4 regions of the Sanguibacter sp. 25GB23B1 genome follow, and region 1 is predicted to be linked to each of the others. Evidence: riboswitches for the same ligand, from Rfam matches in the RefSeq annotation. Region 1 holds a riboswitch; each other region holds the start of a gene.
The links. A riboswitch is a leader RNA that binds a small molecule or an ion and turns the genes downstream of it on or off. The one in region 1 is predicted to bind thiamine pyrophosphate.

Region 1 (5,217 bases):
CGCTCCACCCACGCCACCCGGCCCGCCGGTGCCCCCCGCGCCCGACGCACAGCAGCCCGGGGCGTCCGAGCAGCCGCCGGGCGCACCGGCGCAGCCCGGGTACGACACGTCGACGTTCCACGCACCGGCGTGGGACGGTCACGCCGGCCCCCCGCCGTCCATCCCGTTGAGCAGCTACGGCGCTCCGACGACCGGCCCGGTCCCCACCGGACCCGCACCAGGACAGGGGTATCCGCAGGGCCAGGGGTACGCAGCGGGGCCGGGCTACGCACCGGGTCCCGGTCATGCGCCCGGTCAGGGCTACGCACCGGGTGCCGGCTACGCGCAGGGGCCTGGTCAGGCCGGGCCGATGCCGTCGTGGGGCGCCCCGCCGCCGGTCAAGGCGGGGTCGCGCGCGGTCCTGTTCAGCGTCCTCGGGGTCGTCGTCCTCGCTCTGGTCGCCGTGGGCGCCTACTTCGCGTTCTTCGCCGGAGACGGGGCTGAGCCGCTCGAGGCGGACGTCGAGGAGAGCGTCGAGGCCTACGCCCAGCAGGTCGTCGTGGGCAACTGTCTCGAGGAGCTGCCGGGAGACGGTGACGTGGACACGGTCGTCGTCGTGCCGTGCGACGAGGACCACGAGGCGCAGGTCATCGCCGCGAAGAAGTTCTCGTCGAGCAGCGACTTCCCGGGCGCGGCGGACGTCAAGGCCGACTCGGTGGAGAAGTGCACGGTGGACGCCATCGTGGCCGAGGACGTCGACCTCAGCCTCGTCGAGCTCAGCGTGTGGACTCCGACGGAGGAGTCGTGGGAGCAGGGTGACCGTCAGGGCCTGTGCATCGCGGCCGTGCCGGACGGGCTGGACTCGAGCCTCCTCGACTGAGCGGGTCGACCACCGGGAGAACTGGACATACGAGACCTCTTGCCACCGTTGTTGCTTTTTGCAACCATGGGTGTGGTGTCGCACCGCCGCGGCACCACACCACCCGAGAGGACCGATCATGACCACGAACATCTTCGTCAACCTGCCCACGAGCGACCTCGATCGAGCGAAGGCGTTCTACACAGGGCTGGGCTGGCGCATCGAACCGAACTTCACGGACGAGAACGCCGCCTGCATCGTCATCGACGACAACATCTTCCTCATGGTCCTCACCCGGGAGTTCTTCGCCACGTTCACCGACAAGCCGATCGCGGACCCTCACACCTCTGCCCAGGTCGAGACCGCTCTGAGCCGTGACTCCCGCGAAGAGGTCGACGCGCTCCTCGAGCGGGTGCTCGCCGCCGGGGGCGCCGAGCCGCGCCCCGCGCAGGACTACGGGTTCATGTACGCCCGCGACTTCGAGGACCCGGACGGGAACCACTTCAGCGCTCTCTACATGGACCCCGTCGCCGCGCAGAACGGCCCCGAGGCGTTCTTGGCCCAGCAGGAAGCGAGCGCCTGAGCCCCCATGGCCGCACGGAACTACGGGCAGCACTGCGGGATGGTCACCGCCCTCGAGCTGGTCGGCGAGCGGTGGGCGCTGCTCATCGTCCGCGACCTGCTCGTCGGCGCCCGGCGGTACACCGATCTCAAGACCGGCCTCCCGCGCGTGCCGTCCAACATCCTCAGCACGCGCCTCAAGGAGCTGCAGGAGGCGGGCGTCATCCGGCGCGTCCCGCTCGCCCGGTGCGGGATCGTCTACGAGCTCACCGCGCTCGGGCGCGGCCTCGAGGACGTGGTCCTCGCGCTCGGCAGGTGGGGCTTCCAGTCGATGGGCGACCCGGCCGAGGGCGACGTCGTGACGCCTGACTCGATGACGACCGCCTTCCGGACGGCTTTCCGCCCCGAGGTCGCCGCCCAGCACCCGACGACCCGCTACGCGGTGCGGATCGGCGAGATCGACCTCGTCCTGGACGTCAGCGGCGCAGCGCTCACCGTCACGCAGGGACGCCCGTCCGCGGACGACGACCGCCGCACCGACCTGGCCCTGACGACAGGGCCGGGCCTCCGCACCATCATCTCGGGCGAGACGAGCCCCGGCACCGCGCTGCGCGACGGGACGGTCGAGGTGGTGTCCGGCGACGCCGCTCTGCTGGAGCGCTTCGCCACGACCTTCCACCTCGACCCCGGGCCGGGTCGCGGTCCGGCGGTCGACCGCGACCCGGACGCGCCGAGCACGGCCCAGGGGCTGCTCGCTCAGACCGGCGCGACGGGCAGGTAGACGCGGGAGCCGTTGTCCTCGAACTCCTGGGACTTCTCCGCCATGCCTGCCTCGATGGCCTCGACCGACGTCAGGCCGTTCGCCTCGGCGTACGCGCGGACGTCTGCCGAGATCCGCATGGAGCAGAACTTGGGCCCGCACATCGAGCAGAAGTGCGCCGTCTTGGCGGGCTCGGCCGGGAGCGTCTCGTCGTGGAACTCGCGAGCGGTGTCCGGGTCGAGGGACAAGGCAAACTGGTCGTGCCACCGGAACTCGAAGCGCGCCCGCGACAGCGCGTCGTCACGCTCCTGCGCGCGGGGGTGCTCCTTGGCGAGGTCGGCGGCGTGCGCGGCGATCTTGTACGTGATGACCCCGGTCTTCACGTCGTCCCGGTTCGGCAGGCCCAGGTGCTCCTTGGGCGTGACATAGCAGAGCATCGCGGTGCCCGCCTGAGCGATCATCGCCGCCCCGATGGCCGAGGTGATGTGGTCGTAGGCGGGAGCGATGTCGGTGGCGAGCGGGCCGAGCGTGTAGAACGGCGCCTCCTCGCAGAGCTCCTCCTCGAGCCGGACGTTCTCGACGATCTTGTGCATGGGCACGTGCCCCGGACCTTCGATCATCACCTGGACGCCGTGGGCCTTGGCGATCCTCGTCAGCTCTCCGAGCGTCCGGAGCTCCGCGAACTGCGCGGCGTCGTTCGCGTCCGCGATGGAGCCGGGGCGGAGCCCGTCGCCGAGGGAGAACGTCACGTCGTAGCGGCGCAGGATCTCGCACAGCTCATGGAAGTGCGTGTAGAGGAACGACTCGCGGTGGTGCGCGAGGCACCACGCCGCCATGATCGACCCGCCGCGCGAGACGATCCCCGTGACACGACGTGCCGTGAGCGGGATGTAGCGCAGCAGGACGCCGGCGTGGACGGTCATGTAGTCGACACCCTGCTCGCACTGCTCGATCACCGTGTCGCGGTAGATCTCCCAGGTCAGCGCGGCCGGGTCGCCCTTGACCTTCTCGAGCGCCTGGTAGATCGGCACCGTGCCCACCGGGATCGGGGAGTTCCGCAGGATCCACTCGCGCGTCTCGTGGATGTCCTTGCCGGTGGAGAGGTCCATGAGGGTGTCGGCGCCCCAGCGCGCGGCCCACACCATCTTCTCGACCTCTTCCTCGATGCTCGACGTCACCGCGGAGTTGCCGATGTTCGCGTTGATCTTCACGGCGAAGGCCTTGCCGATGATCATCGGCTCCACCTCGGGGTGGTTCCGGTTCGCGGGGATGACGGCGCGACCGCGCGCCACCTCCGAGCGGACGAGCTCGACGTCCACACCCTCGCGGGCGGCGACGTACCGCATCTCGTGGGTGACGATCCCGGCCTTCGCCCAGGCCAGCTGGGTGCCGGCGCCCTCCACGGGCTCCGGCCGCGACCACGTCTCCCGTGCTCGCGGCAGGCCCGCGAGGAGGTCGATCGGCGCCGCGTCGGCCGAGTCGTCCGTGTACGGGCCGGACGTGTCGTAGAGATCGAGGTGCTCGCCGTTGCTGAGGTTCACACGGCGGACCGGGAACGCGAGACCGGGTGCGTCAGGGACCGGCGCGTAGTGCTTCGTGGACCCGGCGATGGGGCCCATCGTCACGGTGCTCGCCGACGTGACGGTGCTGCTGGTGGTGGCCGTGCTGCTGGTGGTGCTGGGTGCTGAGGACGCGCGTGCGTCGTCGACGATGCTCATCGATTCTCCCTACGCCGGCATGATCCGGACAGGTTCGAACGGTCGGCGGCGCGTGAGCCGCCCTCTCAGCTCGCTGCTGCGAGCTCCCGTGGGTATGTGGTTGTCGGGCCAGGCTACCCCACACGCACGACCTGCCCAATCGTGACAAAGCTCTCACTCTGCGGCGTGTCCACGGATCGGGTGCAGGTCCGCGACCCTACGGTCGTCCTGAGGCCCGACGACGTGCCTCGTCCGACGAGCAGGGGGAAGAGATGCAGAGAAGGAGCCTGATCGCAGCACTCACGGTCGTCCTCGTGGGGTTCTCGACAGTGGTGGCGTCGAGCGCGAGCGCAGCGGCCTGCACGGTGGCGGCGTCCCGGTCGTCGACCTGGACGAAGGTCCAGGCCGGCACCGGTTGCCTCGCCGTCCAGGCGCGGATCGACAAGTACGTCCAGGGCACGGGCATCCGCAGCACGCTCGGCTATGCCGGTCCGACGCTCTCGGTCGCCGTGGACAACTACGGCATCTGGTCCGGGGCGTACTACCGCACCCGCAGCTCGGCGGGCACCTGGAGCGGGTGGTCGCCGGTCTGACGACTCCCTCCCGGCCGCCCGCCGAGGCTGCAGGTCGGCGCTGCGCGGCTCAGCGCACGGTGAGCGTCAGCCGGGCCGTCCCGTCCTCGGACTCCGCGCCGAGGTCGGGGCGGTCCACGAGCACGGTCGCGCCGTCGACCACCTCGCCGGAGAGGATGGACCGCGCGAGGCGGTCCCCGATCTCACGCTGGACGAGCCGGCGCAGGGGCCGGGCACCGTAGGCGGGGTCGAAGCCCTCGATCGCGAGCCACTCGCGCGCCGGGAGCGTCACCTCGAGGGAGATCCGACGGTCCGTGAGCCGTGCCGCGAGCTCCTTGACCTGGATGTCGACGATCCGTCCGAGCTCGTCGAGGCCCAGGGGGTCGAAGAGCACGACCTCGTCGAGCCTGTTGAGGAACTCGGGCTTGAACGCTTCGCGGACGGTCGACATGACTGCGGCACGCTTCGCCCCGTCGTCGAGCAGCGGGTCGACGAGGAACTGCGAGCCGAGGTTCGACGTGAGGACGAGGATGACGTTGCGGAAGTCGACCGTGCGCCCCTGGCCGTCGGTGAGGCGGCCGTCGTCGAGCACCTGGAGGAGGATGTCGAAGACCTCCGGGTGTGCCTTCTCCACCTCGTCGAGCAGCAGCACCGAGTACGGACGCCGACGGACCGCCTCCGTGAGCTGGCCGCCCTCCTCGTAGCCGACATAGCCCGGAGGGGCTCCGACGAGGCGCGAGACGCTGTGCTTCTCCGAGTACTCCGACATGTCGATGCGCACCATGGCCC
Region 2 (5,217 bases), on a different contig from region 1:
ATGACGAGCCGCGACCCCAGAGGGACGCCGGCGACGACGAGCGCGTCGGGCGCGGGTGCTCCGTGGTCTGCCACCTCGTCCGGCATCCGGTCCACCATCGGGATCATCCGCCCTGCACCGCGGTGACGAGCTCGATCCGGTCGTCGTCCCGGAGGAGCGTGCTCGCCCACCGGGACCGAGGGACGACCCGGTCGTTGACGGCCGCTGCGATCCCGGTCGGTGCCTCGGACCCGCACGCCGTGTCGCCAGGGGCGGGCAGGACCGGTGCGACGACCGACGCGACGACCGACGCGAGGTCGTCCGCCCCGGTGAGCCGGCGCTCCTCACCGTTGAGCACGACGCGGGTCATGACCGGGCCCCCACGAGGGAGAAGCGCAGCGGGTCGACCGACGCGAGCGCGGCAGGCAGGTCGGGTGCGGGGGTCTCCTCGCCGGCCAGCAGGCCGTCGAGCGCAGCCGCCGTCAACGGTGCGAGCAGGACGCCGTTGCGGTAGTGGCCGGTCGCGACAGCGAGCCCGGGGACCGCGGTCCGTCCGATGATCGGCAGGTTGTCCGGCGTGCCCGGACGCTGCCCGGTCGTCACCTCGTGGAAGTCGAGCTCGTCGATACCGGGGACCAGTGCGCGCGCGTCGCGCAGGAGCGCGTAGACGCTCCCCGCCGGGGTGAGGCTGTCGGTGCGCTCCTCGCTCGTCGCACCGACGACGACCTCGCCGCCAGGACGAGGGACGACGTAGACCGGTCGCATCTGGACCGTCCCGCGCACCACGTGCCGCAGTCCGAAGCCGGGCACGCCCCGGGCATCGAGCCGGATCGACTGTCCGCGGACGGCGCGGGTCGGCACGACGACCTCGGGCACCCCGCCGAGCAGGTCCGCCGAGCGGGCACCGGCAGCGAGGACGACGAGCCCGGCGCTGTGCGTCGCGCCGTTCTCGTCCACCGCGCCGACGACGTCTCCCGTGGCCGAGCGCACGAGCCGGACCGCGGCGGAGCGCACCACCCGGCTCCGCATCCCGGGGCGCCCGTCGACGACCGCCATGAGCGCCCTGTGGGTCGCACGCGGATCGACCTGGTGGTCGCCGCTCACCCAGAACGCACCGGACAGGCGGCTGCCGAGGAAGGGCTCGCGCCCGCGTGCCTCGGCGAGCGAGAGGCGTTCCGACGCGAGGCCCAGGCCCCTGTGGAGGGCGTGCAGCCGGTCGGCCTCCTGGGCGTCGCCCTGGTCGTACGAGACGGCGAGCGTGCCGCAGGCTGCGAGCCCGACGTCGAGCCCCGAGGCCTGCTCGAGCTCGGCCGCGAACGCCGGCCAGCGCGCCGCCGAGTCGACGCACAGCGCGGCGAGCTCCGGCTCGCCGAAGCTCGCCTCGGTGACCGGGGCGAGCATGCCGGCCGCCGCCCACGTCGCCCCCGAGCCCGGGTACGGGTCGAGGCACGTGACGGACAGGCCGAGACAGGACGCTCGCCAGGTGGCGACGGCGCCGATGATGCCACCGCCGAGGACGAGGACGTCCGAGACCGTGGCGGCTGGTGGTGGGGTCGAGACTTCGAGTGCGCGCATGCGCTTGCTCCCTTCGCTGGCATGACCCAGAGCAGGTTCGACGGTCGGCGGAATGCCCTCTCAGCCCCACCTGTGCGGGGCTCCCGTGCGTTGTTCACACTACACTTCCGCGCATGGCCCCGACCTCGGAACCACCCGCCTCTGCGTCACCGGTGCCGGTACCGACCGGCGGCGTGCGCGAGCGGCTGCAGGACGCCCGCCTCTATCTGTGCACCGACGCTCGTCGTGACCGACGAGGTGGCCTCGACCTGCTCGACCTCGTGCGTGCAGCCCTGCGCGGCGGCGTCGACGTCGTCCAGCTGCGCGACCGGTCGCTCGACGTCGCTGAGGAGCTGGATCTCCTCGCGGCACTGCGCGAGCTGACGATCGAGCACGGTGCGCTCCTCGCGGTGAATGACCGCGCCGACGTGGCGCTCGCAGCCCGCGCAGACGTCCTGCACACCGGGCAGCGTGATCTCCCCGTCGCGGCTGCTCGAGGCCTCGTCGGACCGAACGCGGTCCTCGGGCGCTCGACCGGTGGCGGCGCGCAGGCGTCGGCGGCCGACGCCGACCCCGACGTCGACTACTTCTGCGTCGGGCCAGTGTGGGCGACGCCCACGAAACCTGGCCGACCCGCGGTCGGACTCGATGCGGTCCGGCGGGTGGCGGCCGCGCGGCCCGCGACGCCGTGGTTCGCGATCGGCGGGGTCGACCTCGGCAGCGTGCGCGAGGTCGTCGAGGCCGGCGCGCGGCGGGTCGTCGTCGTGCGCGCGGTGACGGAGGCGGCCGACCCGGAGGGGGCGGCGCGAGACCTGCGAGCCACCGTCGCGCGCGCAGTGACTGCAGACGCGGTGACTGCGGTCGCGGGCACGGGCACCGGGCGTGGGCGCCGACCGTGAGCACGACCGCGCGCCGCGCGCTCGTGGCACTCGCGATCGGGAGCCTCCTCGCCGGGCTCCCAGCGTGCAGCCCTGACGGGACCGGCGGCTCCGAGCCAGGGCCTGCCGAGGAGACGACACCCGCGTCGACCTCGGGTGCGGGGGTCGCGACCGTGTCGACGGACTCGTTCGTCGAGCAGACCGTCCTCGTCGACGGGGTGGAGTCGGACACGGTGACCATAGGGGTCCAGTCGCTCGTCGTCGAGGGGGAGACCATGACCCTCACCCTCGTGTACACGCCGCGCCTCTCCTCGCTGGAGCCCGACGAGCGCGTCTCGCTCTATGACGTCCTCTCCCCGGACAGCGCCCGGCGCCCGACGCTGCTCGACCGGACGAACCTCAAGGAGTACAGCGTCATCACGGACGGCGGCGACGCCTGGACGACCGCGGTGTCCGACGTGGAGGTGACCAACGGGTCGCCGGTCGTCTTCTGGGCGGTCTACGCGGCACCGCAGGACGACATCGACGTGGTCGACATCCGGGTGTCCTCGACCTGGCCGGAGTTCACCGGCGTCCCGATCGCCCGATGACGCGTCGTGGTGGTCGGACACCCGCACTCCTCCTCGCCTCCCTCCTCGGCGCCGCAGCCCTCTGCGCGGTCGGCGTCTCCGCGGCGACGGGAGCGGGTACGCCCCCGGGCCCCGAGGCTCTCGGCACGCCGACGACGGAGCAGCTCGACGACGCGGTCCGCCCGTGGGACCCCGCCGACGGAGACGTGCGGACCTGGGTGATCGGTCCCGACGCCGTGCGGCAGTGGGTCGTCACGGACGACGCGGTCGGCCAGCTCGAGGAGGACGGGCAGTAGCCCGGTCCCGCCGCCCCGCCAGGGGCCGACTATCCTGTCCAGGTGACACAACTCCCTCCCTCCTTGCCGCGTCCCGTCCTCGTGGTCGACTTCGGTGCCCAGTACGCGCAGCTCATCGCTCGTCGCGTCCGCGAGGCCAAGGTCTACTCCGAGATCGTCCCGCACACGTCCACGGTCGAGCAGATGCTCGCCAAGAACCCGGCGGCGATCATCCTCTCCGGCGGGCCGTCGTCGGTGTACGCCCAGGGCGCGCCCTTCGTCGACCCCGCGCTGTTCGAGGCCGGTGTCCCGGTCTTCGGGATCTGCTACGGCTTCCAGGCGATGGCGAAGGCGCTCGGCGGCACCGTCGAGCAGACCGGGCTCTCCGAGTACGGCGGGACGCCCGTCACCGTCGCCCGGACGGGTGCGCTGCTCGAGGGCTCTCCCGAGCAGCAGACCACCTGGATGAGCCACGGTGACGCGGTCCACACTGCACCGGAGGGCTTCGAGGTCCTCGCGACCTCCGCCGGGTCGCCGGTCGCCGCGTTCGAGAACAACGCCCGCCGCCTCTACGGCGTGCAGTGGCACCCCGAGGTCAAGCACTCGCCGCTCGGCCAGAAGGCGCTCGAGAACTTCCTCTACGAGGGTGCCGGCCTCTCACCCGACTGGACGCCCGGGCACGTCATCTCCGACCAGGTCGACGCCATCCGCGCCCAGGTCGGCGACGCACGCGTCATCTGCGGTCTCTCGGGCGGCGTGGACTCCTCCGTCGCGGCCACGCTCGTCCAGAAGGCCGTCGGCGACCAGCTCACCTGCGTCTTCGTCGACCACGGCCTGCTCCGCGCCGGCGAGGCCGAGCAGGTCGAGCAGGACTTCGTCGACGCGACAGGCGTCCAGCTCAAGGTCGTCGACGCGCGCGAGCGCTTCCTCTCGGCGCTGGCCGGCGTGAGCGACCCGGAGACCAAGCGCAAGATCATCGGCCGCGAGTTCATCCGCGTGTTCGAGGACGCGGCACGGGAGATCGTCGAGGACGCGGGCGCGCACGGCGAGGAGGTCAAGTTCCTCGTCCAGGGGACCCTCTACCCGGACGTCGTCGAGTCCGGCGGCGGTGAAGGCGCTGCGAACATCAAGAGCCACCACAACGTCGGAGGGCTGCCCGACGACCTGCAGTTCTCGCTGGTCGAGCCGCTGCGCACGCTCTTCAAGGACGAGGTCCGGGCCGTGGGCCTCGAGCTCGGCGTGCCCGAGGTCATCGTGTGGCGGCAGCCGTTCCCGGGACCGGGCCTCGGCATCCGGATCGTCGGCGAGGTCACGGCCGAGCGGCTCGAGATCCTCCGGGCCGCGGACGCGATCGCACGCGAAGAGCTCACGCGCGCCGGTCTCGACCGGGAGATCTGGCAGTGCCCCGTCGTGCTGCTCGGTGACGTGCGCTCCGTGGGCGTGCAGGGTGACGGCCGGACGTACGGTCACCCGATCGTGCTGCGCCCGGTGTCCTCCGAGGACGCCATGACCGCAGACTGGACGCGGCTGCCGTACGACGTCCTGGCTGTCATCTCCACCCGCATCACGAACGAGGTCAAGGACGTCAACCGCGTGGTGCTCGACGTGACGAGCAAGCCGCCGGGCACCATCGAGTGGGAGTGACCGCACCACCCGCCGACGACCGATTCGTTACGGTGGGCGCACGTTCGCAACATCCTCGACAAGGAGAAGACGATGTCTAGCAAGGTCACCATCAGGCAGAGCAAGGGCGTGGGGGTCGTCGGACTCATCGCGCTCATCGCCGGTGTCGTTCTGATCATCGCGGGCGGCATCACGTGGTGGGCGGTCGCCGACAAGCTCGCACAGGAGAACATCACGGTGTCGGAGGACGCCTCGTTCCTCGCCGGCAAGAAGGTCAACGACCCGTTCTCGGCCTTCGCGCAGGCCGACGTCATCAACCGGCACGCCCTCGAGTCGTCC
Region 3 (5,217 bases), on a different contig from region 1:
CTCCGCGGACAGGACCGTGTAGAGCTGGGTGCTGCCGGGCTGGGCGGTGTTGCGCACGGCGACGTCGACGAGGTGGTCGAGGAACGCCAGACCGTGCAGCGTGTCGCCGACCGCGGCGTCCTCGGCCGCGACGTCGCGCAGGCGGAGGAGATCGACGAGGAGCTGGTCCTTCGTCGTCGACGCGACGTCGCGGGGCGGGTCGCTGGTCATACTCCGGATCGTAGACTCCCCAGGCCGCGAGACCGGTGCTCCGGCGCGCGAGCCTCGTCGTCGGTCTCCGGGCGCGCTCCCGTTCAGCGCAGAGGCACCGCGACCGTCTGCGCGACGTCGATCGTCACGCCCACGACGTCCCCCGGCTGGTGCCCGCGTCGGACGTCGCCCGTCCCCGGGCGTCCGTGACTGCCGGGGCCGGCCTCGTCGTCGAGAGCCGCATACCGTCGCAGCCCGTCGCCGAGGTCGGCCTCGACCGTCACCTCGGCGTGGCCCCGACGGAAGACCGAGCTGACGACCGTGCCGGTCGTCGTCGCGCCCTCGACCCCCGTGAGCACGAGCCCCCGGGGGCCCACGGCGCGCAGCCCGTCGGCGTCCGGCAGGAAGGCCTGGTAGCCGAGGAACTCTGCGACCTCGCGGCTCGCGGGCGCCGACCACAGCTCACGCGGCGGGGCCACCTGGAGGAGGGAGCCGCGCGCCATGACGGCCACCCTGTCGGCGACGGTGAACGCCTCGTCGTGGTCGTGCGTGACGAACAGCGCCGTGGTGCCGGTCGCCACGAGCGCCGCACGCAGGTCGACGGCGAGGCGCTCCCGCAGCCCGCGGTCGAGGGCGGAGAGCGGCTCGTCGAGCAGGAGCAGCTGCGGCTGGGGCGCGAGGGCACGCGCGAGCGCGACCCGTTGCCGCTCGCCGCCGGACATCGTCGCGACGGACCGCTGCCCGCTGCCGGGCAGGCCGACGACCTCGAGGAGCTCGTCCACCCGAGCGCGCCGCACGCCGCGCGGGACCCGCTGCATGCGCAGGCCGTACTCGACGTTGCGGGCGACGTCGAGGTGGGCGAAGAGCTGACCGTCCTGGAACATGAGGCCGAAGCCGCGCTCGTGGACGGGGACCGTGCCGATGTCGGTGCCGTCCCACACCACGCGGCCCGCCGCGACGGGCTCGAGCCCGGCGACCGCGCGCAGCAGGCTGGACTTGCCGCAGCCGCTCGGACCGAGCAGCGCGACCACCTCGCCCGGCGCGACCGTGAGCGAGACGCCCGCGACGGCGACCGTCCGGGTCCCGGGTCGCAGCCCGGGATACTCGACGACGACGTCCTCGATACCCAGCCCCGCCACACCTCGTGCCGCTGCTCCCCGTGCCACCGCTGCCGGCTCACCCATCAGAACTCTCCTGTTCGTTCTCCGCGGAGCCTCTCGGCGCCGAGCATGACGGTCGCGGTGATCGCCGCGAGCACGACGGACGCGGCGAGCGCCATGCCGTAGTTCTCGGCTCCCGGTCGTCCGATGAGCCGGAAGATGACGATCGGCAGCGTCGCGTCGTCGGGCCGCGCGAGGAACGACGTGGCGCCGAACTCCCCGAGCGACACGGCGAACGCGAAGCCGATCGCGAGCCCCAGCGAGCGCGCGGCGATGGGCCAGTCGACCGTGGCGAGGACGCGCCGCGGGGGTGCGCCGAGCGTCGCGGCGACCTCGCGCTGGCGCGGGTCGATCGCCCGCAGCACCGGGAGCACGGTGCGCACGACGAGCGGGGTCGCGACGACCGCCTGCGCGATCGGCACGAGGAGGCCGGAGGTCCGCAGGTCGACGTCGAGGCCGAGCGGCTTGTCGAGCGTGATGAGGAAACCGAAGCCGACCGTCACGGCGGAGACGCCGAGCGGCAGCATGAAGACGGAGTCGAGGACGCCCACGGCGCGGCGCGCCACCGTGGCGCGGGGACGCCGGGACACGACGAGGGCGACGAGCCCACCGACCACGAGGGCGATGACGGTCGCGGTCGCCGCCGTCCGCAACGACGTCCCGGCCGCGACCCAGACGGTGTCGGTCAGGGCGTTGGTGCCCCCGGTCGTGCCGAGCGCCACGTAGTTGCCGAGCCCCCACCCGTCGGCGGTCCGGAAGGACCACACGAGGAGGTTGACGAGCGGCCACGCCAGCAGGACGAGCACGACGAGCGCGGTGACGACCGTCGCGGCGAGGTCCGAGCCGCGGACGGGACGCAGGCGCAGCGGGTGCGTCGAGCGCGTCGCCGCGGAGAGGTTGAGGGCGTGCTCGCGGCGCGACCGGGCGCGCGCCGCGACCCACAGCGCGCTGCTCACGACGACGATCTGGACGACGGACAGGACGGCGGCGGTCCGCAGGTCGAGGAACTGGACGGTCTGCATCCAGATCTCGGTCTCGATGGTCCCGTACCGCTGGTCGCCGAGGACGAGCACCACCCCGAAGGCCGTCGCGCAGAAGAGGAACACGACCGCCGCGGCCGACGCGATCGCCGGGGCGAGCGCGGGCAGCGTCACCGTCCACAGGGCCCGGGCGGGCGACGCGCCGAGAGCGCGCGCCGCCTGCTCGGCGCGCGGGTCGAGGTGCTCCCAGAGCCCGCCGACCGTGCGGACCACGACGGAGTAGTTGAAGAAGACGAGCGCCGCGACGATCGCCGTGAAGCTCCCGTCGAGGCCGAGGAAGCCGAGCGGCCCCGATTCCGTGAGCAGCGCGCGGAAGGCGACGCCGACGACGACGGTCGGGAGGACGAACGGGACGGTGACGAGCGCACGCACGGCCCCCTGCCCCCGGAACGTGCAGCGGTAGAGGACGTACGCGCCCGGGATGCCGAGCCCCACGGAGAGCACCGTGCCCACGACCGCCTGACCGAGCGTCAGCCCGATCAGGCGCCACGTGCGCGAGGCGGCGAACACCTCCGCGAAGCCCGAGAGGTCGAGCGCCCCGTCCGTGACGAAGCCGCGCCCGACGAGCGCGACGACGGGCCACGCGAAGAAGACGGCGAGGAACGTCACGGGCACCGCGACGGCCGCCGCCCACGCGCACCACCGCGCGAGGGGGACGGCACGGCGCGCACGAGGAGCGCGCACGGGCCCCAGGACCGGGCCGCGCCCGCGGGCCGCGTCCCGGGCGCCCGCCCGCTCCTCGACGACCGGTGCAGTCATCGGGCTAGCCGATCACCGTGGCAGTCCAGTCCTCGATCCACTGGTCACGGTTCTCCGAGATCTCCGTGGGGTCGAGCACGATCGGGTTCTCCGGCAGCGGCGCGAAGTCGACCCACTCGACCGGGATCTCGGCGTCGGGGTCGACCGGGTACACGTACATGTTCGTCGCGATCGTGGACTGGAACTGCTCGCCCAGGAGGAAGTCGACGACCTGCTGCGCACCCTCCGGGTTCTCCGCCCCCTCGAGGACGCCCGCGTACTCGACCTGGCGGAAGCACGTGCCGAGCATCGCGGTCGTGGTCGTCGTGCTGCCGTCCTCGCTCACCGTGTACGCCGGGGACGAGGCGTAGGACAGGACGATCGGCCGGGCCCCGTCGCCCTCGCCCGCCGTGAACTCGGTCTGGTACGCCTCTTCCCACCCGGTGACGACGAGCAGGCCGTTGTCCGAGAGCTTCTGCCAGTACTCGAGGTAGTCGTCCCCGTACGCACCGATCGTCGCGAAGAGGAACGCGAGGCCCGGGCTCGAGGTCGCCGGGTTGCTCACCACCGTGAGGTCCTCGTACACGGGCATCGTGAGGTCGTCGAGCGTCGCCGGCTCGAGCACACCGTTCTCGTCGAACCACGCGGTGTCGACATTCATGCACACGTCGCCGTAGTCGACCGCGGTGAGCGTCCCCGACGGGTCCGCGGCGAGCTGCGCCGAGAGCTCGCCCTGCTCGGGCGACGTGTACGGGGCGAACACGCCCTCCTCGACGGCACGCGAGGCGAAGGAGTTGTCGATCCCGTAGGCGACGTCGCCGAGCGGCGAGTCCTTCGTCAGGACGAGCTGGTTGGCGAGCGCCCCGCCGTCCCCGGCGCTCACGACCTCGAGCGTGAGGCCGCTCTCCTCCTCGAAGGCCGCCTTGCTCTCGTCGCTGATGATGATCGAGTCGTGCACGACGACCGTGACCGTGCCGGACGTGCCGGACGTTCCCGACGTCTCGCCCGTCGCGTCGTCCTGCGACGACTCGGAGGCGCAGGACGCCAGCACCAGGGCGATGCTGGTGGTGAGCCCGGCGACGAGCAGCCCGGTCCGTGCGGGCCGGCGTCGTGCAGGCTGGTGGGTGGTGTACAGCATGTGATGCGTCCTCCTGTGGACCGTGAAAAGCCTGAGGAGGGGTTCCACGCGCGCGCGTGGCGAGATTCCCGACTCCCTACACCGGTGCTAACCGGATCAGGTTCGAGGGTCTGCGGTATACCGCACTCTCAGCGCTCGTTCGCGCTCCCCTGTCGTTCGGGACGAGTTTACACGCGGTGTGCGGCCCCGGACGTGGGGCGCTAGCGTGGGGGCACATCGCTATCGCACGTGGAGGAACAGTGGCCCAGGACCAGTCCATGCAGGTCAAGCTCGCGACGCTCGCCATCTCGTTCGGGGCCGGTCTGCTCGCCCAGAAGATCGTCAAGACCATCTGGCTCAAGGCGACCGGCAAGCCCGGCAGCCTCGTCGACGACGACGACGCGACGATCGTCAGCATGGTGGGCTTCGCCGCCGTCACCGGAGCGACCGCGGCCCTGACCAGGGTTCTTGCTGCCCGCGGCACGACGAAGGTCGCCGCCCGCCTCGCCGCCCGCCGCTGAGCCGCCGTCCCCGATGCTCCCCGGGGTACTTCTCCCCATCGGGGCACGCCGCAGAACTCGGTAGCCTCAGGGAAGCTTGGACGTGTCGGCCCCATCCGACGACCGCAGTCGGGCGACCGGAGGGAGCACGGTGAACGAGCAGGACCTCGCGGACACGATGGAGTCCGCGCTCGCCGACGCGCACCGTGCCGCCGCGCGCGCACGGCGCGTCTCCGCCGACCTCGCCGACCTCCGCGGGGTGGGCCGTTCCTCCCGCGGCGAGGTCAAGGCCGAGGTCGACCACCGAGGGCTCGTCCAGGACGTGACCTTCGCTCACTCCGCGATGCGTCTCGACAAGGACCAGCTGCGGACCGCGATCCTCCAGACCGTCGGTGCCGCCCAGGCCGACCTCCAGGCCCAGGCCGCCGAGCTCCGGGGTGCGCTGCACCCCGACCCGCGCCCGATCGCCGAGC
Region 4 (5,217 bases), on a different contig from region 1:
CAGTCCGGCGGCGACGCCCGCGGCCCGGAAGCCCTGTGCTGCAGTGACGCTCACGGTGCAACTCCTTCGTGGTCGAGACCCATGGTCTGCGGAAGACCGAGAGCGATGTTCATGGACTGGACTGCGGCGCCTGCCGTGCCCTTGACGAGGTTGTCGAGGGCGGTGACCGTGACTATGCGGCCGGCTCGACGGTCGATCGCGACCTGGACGAGGGCGGTGTTGGCGCCGAGAGTCATCGCCGTCGTGGGCCACTGCCCCTCCGGGAGGAGCTCGACGAATGGCTCGCCGTCGTAGGCCTGCTCCCACGCCCGGCGCACGTCCACGAGGGTCGCATCCTCGTGGCCCTGCGCGAGGCGTGCTGTCGCGGTCGCGAGGATGCCACGAGACATGGGGACGAGGACGGGAGTGAAGGAGACGGTCACCTCGGGCGCCCCGGCGAGGCGCAGGTTCTGCTCGATCTCCGGCACGTGCCGGTGGGAGCCGCCGACCCCGTACGCCTGGGCGGAGCCGAGCGCCTCGGAAGCGAGCAGGTGCGTCTTGAGGCTCTTGCCTGCCCCGGAGTAGCCGACCGCGAGCATGGCGACGAGGTCGCGCGCGTCGATGATCCCGGCCGCGACACCGGGCTGGAGGCCGAGAGTGACGGCGGTGACGTTGCAGCCGGGGACGGCGATGCGGCGAGCGCCCGCGAGCGCCTCGCGCTGCTTGGTGACGGTCCGCTCCCCGTGCACGTCCGACGCGAGCAGGAGCTCCGGCAGCCCGTAGGGCCACGTGCCGGCATGCTCCGAGCCGTAGTACGCGTGCCAGGCTGCCGGGTCGACGAGCCGGTGGTCGGCTCCGAGGTCGACCACCAGCGTGCCGGCGGGCAGCTGTGCGGCAATCTCTCCCGACGCGCCGTGCGGGAGAGCCAGCACGACGATGTCGTGGCCGGTGAGGTTCTCCACCGTCGTGGGCTGCAGGACCCGGCTCGCCAGGCCGCGCAGGTGGGGCTGGTGCTCGCCGAGCAGGGAGCCGGCGTTCCCGTGCGCGGTGAGCGCACCGATCTCCACCTCGGGGTGCCCGCTGAGGAGGCGCAGCGTCTCTCCGCCTGCGTATCCGCTCGCACCTGCTACCGCCACTGAGAAGGTCATGTGCATAACCATACATGCGAATGCGATTTGATACAGACGCGGTCTAGTCTCGATCCATGACCGGCACCCCCCTCACCGTCCTGCCACCACCGGACCCCGCTGTGCACGGGGCCACGCGCGGCTTCGTCCTGGTCCTCGCGGGCGGCGGCTACGCCGTCCGGGCCGAGCACGAGTACCTCGACGTCACGCAGTGGCTCGCGACGCACGGGATCGCCAGCGGCTATCTCGACTACGCCGTGGCGCCCGCGACCTACCCCGTCGCCCTCCGCCAGACGCTCCAGGCGCTCGCCGAGCTGCGCGCAGGCGTGCACGGCCCCGTCGACGGCCCCGTCGTGGTGCTCGGCTTCAGCGCCGGTGCCCACCTGGCCGGGCTGGCGCTCACCGCCACCAGCGCCGAGCTGGCACACACGACCGGCTCCGGCGCGGGCGCCGCGACCACGCCGACGGAGGACGGTTCGGGAGACCGCGGCGAGCGACCCGACGCAGCGGTGCTCTGCTACCCGGTCGTGTCCATGACGGACCTCCCCCACCTCGGCTCGCGCGCCAACCTGCTCGGCGACGACGCTGATGACACCGCGTTCGCCAAGGCCCTCAGCGTCGAGCGACGGGTCGACGCCCGGACACCGCCCACATTCCTGTGGCACACGGCCGACGACGCGGTCGTCGACGTCGAGCACAGCCTGCGGCTCGCCGGAGCGCTGGGCCGGTCCCACGTGCCGTACGAGCTGCACGTCTACCCCACGGGCGAGCACGGCCTCGGCCTGGCGGAGTCGACCGGGGCACCGGGAGGCTGGACCGACGCCTGCCTACGGTGGCTCGCCGAGCAGGGCGTCGGACCGGTACCGACCGCGATCACCGACCAGGAGACGAGGTCGTGAGCACGACGACGAGGACGACCACGGGCGTCGTCGCGACCCGTGCAGGAGGCCCGGAGGTGCTCGAGGTCGAGACCGTCCCCGTCACGGACCCGAAGAGCGGCGAGCTGCTCGTCACGGTGGCCGCCGCCGGCGTGAACTTCATCGACACCTATCGACGGTCCGGCGTCTACCCGATGGAGTACCCGAGCATCCTCGGCACCGAGGGCGCCGGGACGGTCGTCGCCCTCGGTCCCGAGACGACCGGCTTCACGATCGGCGACCGGGTCGCCTGGTCGGACGCACCGGGATCGTACGCGGGTCTCGTGCGTGTCCCCGCAGCGAGGGCACTGCCCGTCCCGGCAGACGTCGACCTGAACGTCGCCGCCGCGCTCCCGCTGCAAGGGCTCACGGCGCACTACCTCGCCTCGTCGACCTACCCGGTCGGTCCCGGCGACGACGTCCTCCTGCACGCCGGCGCCGGCGGTGTCGGCCTCCTGCTCACCCAGCTCGCGGTCGCGCGAGGGGCACGGGTCATCACCACCGTCTCGACGGAGGAGAAGGAGCACCTCTCCCGCGGTGCCGGAGCGCACCACGTCATCCGCTACGACCGCCTCACCGACCTCACGTCCGAGCTGCCGGCACGCGTGCGCGACCTCACGGGCGGCCGCGGCGTCCACGTGGTCTACGACTCCGTCGGCAAGGACACCTTCGACGCGTCCCTCGCGTCGCTGCGCACCCGCGGGATGCTCGTCCTCTTCGGCGGCTCGTCAGGGCAGGTCCCTCCGCTCGACCCCCAACGCCTCAGCGCCGCCGGATCGGTCTACCTCACACGCCCGACGCTCGCGAGCTACGTCGCCACCCGCGCCGAGCTCGTGTCCCGGGCGGACGAGCTGTTCTCCGCGGTGCGCGGCGGCACGCTCAGCGTGCGCGTCGGCGCCACCTACGCGCTCGAGGACGCCGCCCAGGCTCATGCTGCGCTCGAGTCCCGATCGACCACGGGGAAGGTCCTGCTCATCCCGTGAGCGCTACCGGGCTACCCTCGTGCCATGAACAGCTCGTGGGCCGACGGCGGCTACGAAGACCGAGACCCGGGGCCATCGCGCGCCGCACGCACGGCACTGACCGTCCTCATCCTCCTCGTCACAGCGCTCAGCGCCGTGGCCTACCTGAAGATGGGCATGGACCAGTCGCGTGCCGACTGCTACCGCGAGGCACCGAGCGGAACCTCCGCGAACGAGATCGAGACCACGTTCCGCTGGTTCCCCCCGGGCTACGACTGCACCTACGGGGCCTGAGCAGCGCCGACACCCGCGACGGAGCCCGTCACCTCATGGCGACCGAGCTCCTCGTGATCGACCTCCTCGAACCGACCGACGTGGTGCAGGTGGTCCACCGGTCCCCGTCCGCGCCCGACCGCGAGACCGTCTCCAGCCCGCAGGGCGCCGGTCAACCAGGCCTTCGCCGTGCGGACGCTGTGTTCCCAGGAGCCGAGACGCGGCTGGAGCGCAGCGACGGCCGACGACAGGGAGCATCCGGTGCCGTGGGTGTTCGGCGTGTGCACGCGGGGCCCGTCGATCTCGACCGTCCCGACGTCCGTCACGAGAGCGTCCGGGCTGCTGTGCCCCTCGAGGTGACCGCCCTTGACGAGTACCGCGGCGCCGACCTCCCGCTCGAGGCGCACCCCCTGAGCGAGGGCGTCCGCCCACGTGAGCGCTACCGGCTGGTCCACGAGCACCGCGAGCTCGGCGAGGTTCGGTGTCACGAGGTGCGCGCGACCGAGCAGCCGGACGAGGGCGACGCGGGCGTCGTCGTCGAGGAGGCAGTGCCCGCTCGTCGCGACCATGACCGGGTCGACGACCACGACTGGAACCCGCACGGCACCGAGCCACGCGGTGATCGCGTCGGCGTTGGCCGCCGTCGCCACCATCCCGACCTTCACCGCGTCGACGACGACGTCGTCGCTCACGGCGTCCAGCTGGGCTCGCAGGAACCCGGCCCCCGGGACGTGGGTGGACCGGACACCCTGGGTGTTCTGGGCCACGAGGGCGGTGACGACCGCCATGCCGTAGGCGCCGTGCGCGGCGAACGACTTGAGGTCGGCCTGGATCCCGGCACCGCCGGTGGGGTCGGTCCCGGCGATGCTCAGGACACGAGGACGTGCAGGGGCAGACGTCATGAGGCGACATCCCTTCGCTAGTACGAGCTAGATCAGGTTCGACGGGTGTGCTCTCAGCCCGCGCCGTGCGCGGGCACCCCGTGTCGCTCACTACGATACTCAGCCCCGGAGCACGGCTCCCACCCGGCGGTGTGCCTCGGCGACCGCTGCCTCGCGGACGGCCGCGGTGTCCTGCGCGGTCAAGGTGCGGTCGGCACCACGGAGCCGCAGCGAGAAGGCGAGCGACTTCTTTCCCTCGCCCACCTGCTCCCCCGTGAACACGTCGAAGAGCCGCAGCTCCTCGAGCAGCGGACCGGCCCCCTCGCGCACCGCGTCGAAGACCTGCTGAGCAGGCACGCCGGCGTCGACGACCAGCGCGAGGTCCTCCTTCGCGAGCGGGAAGGTCGAGACGGTCACCCCCTGGATCGGGTCGTGGGGAGCCGCCGCGAAGAGGAGGTCGAGGTCGACCTCGAAGGCGGCAGACCGCGGCGGGAGCCCCAGGTCCTCGACCACCTTCGGGTGCAGCTCTCCCGCGTGACCGACGACGGTCCCGTCCGCGAGCGCGAGGCGCGCGCAGCGTCCTGGGTGCCACGGTGCGTGGTCCGGGTCGCTGGTCACGACGAGGCCGACGCCGACCCGCGCGGCGACGAGCCGCGCGCCGGCGACGGCGTCCGTCCAGTCGGCGACACGACCGGGCCCCCACCAGCCCGCAGGGTCGCGGCGCCCGCACAGCACCCCGGCGACCCGCCGCGGCTGGTCCGGCACGGCCGCGTCGATCGCCGCGAGCTCCGCCTCGGACGGTCGAGCGGCACCCGGGTACAGCGGAGCGGCCGGCGCACCAGCGCGCGGAAGCGTCACGAGACCGACCTCGAAGAGCGCGAGATCGCTCTGGCCTCGTGCGACGTTGCGGCGTGCGGTGTCGAGGAGCGTGACGAGAAGGTTCGTGCGCATCTCGTTCTTCTCCGCCGACAGCGGGTTGGCCAGGACGAGCGCGACCCGCCGCTCGTCGTCGTCAGGGAGGGCCAGCTCGTCGTGCTGTGCCCGCCCGACGAAGGGGTAGCTCAACGTCTCGACGTAC

Region 2: linked by a shared signal. The riboswitch ahead of thiO (glycine oxidase ThiO) and the one ahead of thiC (phosphomethylpyrimidine synthase ThiC) in region 1 are both predicted to bind thiamine pyrophosphate.
Region 3: linked by a shared signal. The riboswitch ahead of ABKW26_RS15850 (thiamine ABC transporter substrate-binding protein) and the one ahead of thiC (phosphomethylpyrimidine synthase ThiC) in region 1 are both predicted to bind thiamine pyrophosphate.
Region 4: linked by a shared signal. The riboswitch ahead of thiD (bifunctional hydroxymethylpyrimidine kinase/phosphomethylpyrimidine kinase) and the one ahead of thiC (phosphomethylpyrimidine synthase ThiC) in region 1 are both predicted to bind thiamine pyrophosphate.

The regions. Positions count from the first base shown of each region.
Region 1 is NZ_JBDYKL010000001.1:64,861-70,077, forward strand. Features, by position in the region: gene ABKW26_RS00325 (septum formation family protein) at 1-859, shown strand, start outside; gene ABKW26_RS00330 (VOC family protein) at 978-1,421, shown strand; gene ABKW26_RS00335 (helix-turn-helix domain-containing protein) at 1,428-2,180, shown strand; gene thiC (phosphomethylpyrimidine synthase ThiC) at 2,156-3,877, opposite strand; TPP riboswitch at 3,867-3,977, opposite strand; gene ABKW26_RS00345 (hypothetical protein) at 4,129-4,449, shown strand; gene clpB (ATP-dependent chaperone ClpB) at 4,499-5,217, opposite strand, start outside.
Region 2 is NZ_JBDYKL010000049.1:496-5,712, reverse strand. Features, by position in the region: gene ABKW26_RS18915 (thiazole synthase) at 1-98, opposite strand, end outside; gene thiS (sulfur carrier protein ThiS) at 104-349, opposite strand; gene thiO (glycine oxidase ThiO) at 346-1,554, opposite strand; TPP riboswitch at 1,546-1,651, opposite strand; gene thiE (thiamine phosphate synthase) at 1,668-2,432, shown strand; gene ABKW26_RS18895 (hypothetical protein) at 2,429-3,001, shown strand; gene ABKW26_RS18890 (hypothetical protein) at 2,998-3,276, shown strand; gene guaA (glutamine-hydrolyzing GMP synthase) at 3,319-4,899, shown strand; partial or broken gene ABKW26_RS18880 (hypothetical protein) at 4,972-5,217, shown strand, end outside.
Region 3 is NZ_JBDYKL010000032.1:38,388-43,604, reverse strand. Features, by position in the region: gene ABKW26_RS15865 (TetR family transcriptional regulator C-terminal domain-containing protein) at 1-210, opposite strand, end outside; gene ABKW26_RS15860 (ABC transporter ATP-binding protein) at 294-1,373, opposite strand; gene ABKW26_RS15855 (iron ABC transporter permease) at 1,373-3,148, opposite strand; gene ABKW26_RS15850 (thiamine ABC transporter substrate-binding protein) at 3,153-4,265, opposite strand; TPP riboswitch at 4,322-4,426, opposite strand; gene ABKW26_RS15845 (DUF4235 domain-containing protein) at 4,505-4,765, shown strand; gene ABKW26_RS15840 (YbaB/EbfC family nucleoid-associated protein) at 4,896-5,217, shown strand, end outside.
Region 4 is NZ_JBDYKL010000017.1:61,814-67,030, reverse strand. Features, by position in the region: gene argJ (bifunctional glutamate N-acetyltransferase/amino-acid acetyltransferase ArgJ) at 1-54, opposite strand, end outside; gene argC (N-acetyl-gamma-glutamyl-phosphate reductase) at 51-1,133, opposite strand; gene ABKW26_RS11145 (alpha/beta hydrolase) at 1,184-2,005, shown strand; gene ABKW26_RS11140 (quinone oxidoreductase) at 2,002-3,006, shown strand; gene ABKW26_RS11135 (hypothetical protein) at 3,031-3,279, shown strand; gene thiD (bifunctional hydroxymethylpyrimidine kinase/phosphomethylpyrimidine kinase) at 3,267-4,160, opposite strand; TPP riboswitch at 4,153-4,251, opposite strand; gene pheT (phenylalanine--tRNA ligase subunit beta) at 4,260-5,217, opposite strand, start outside.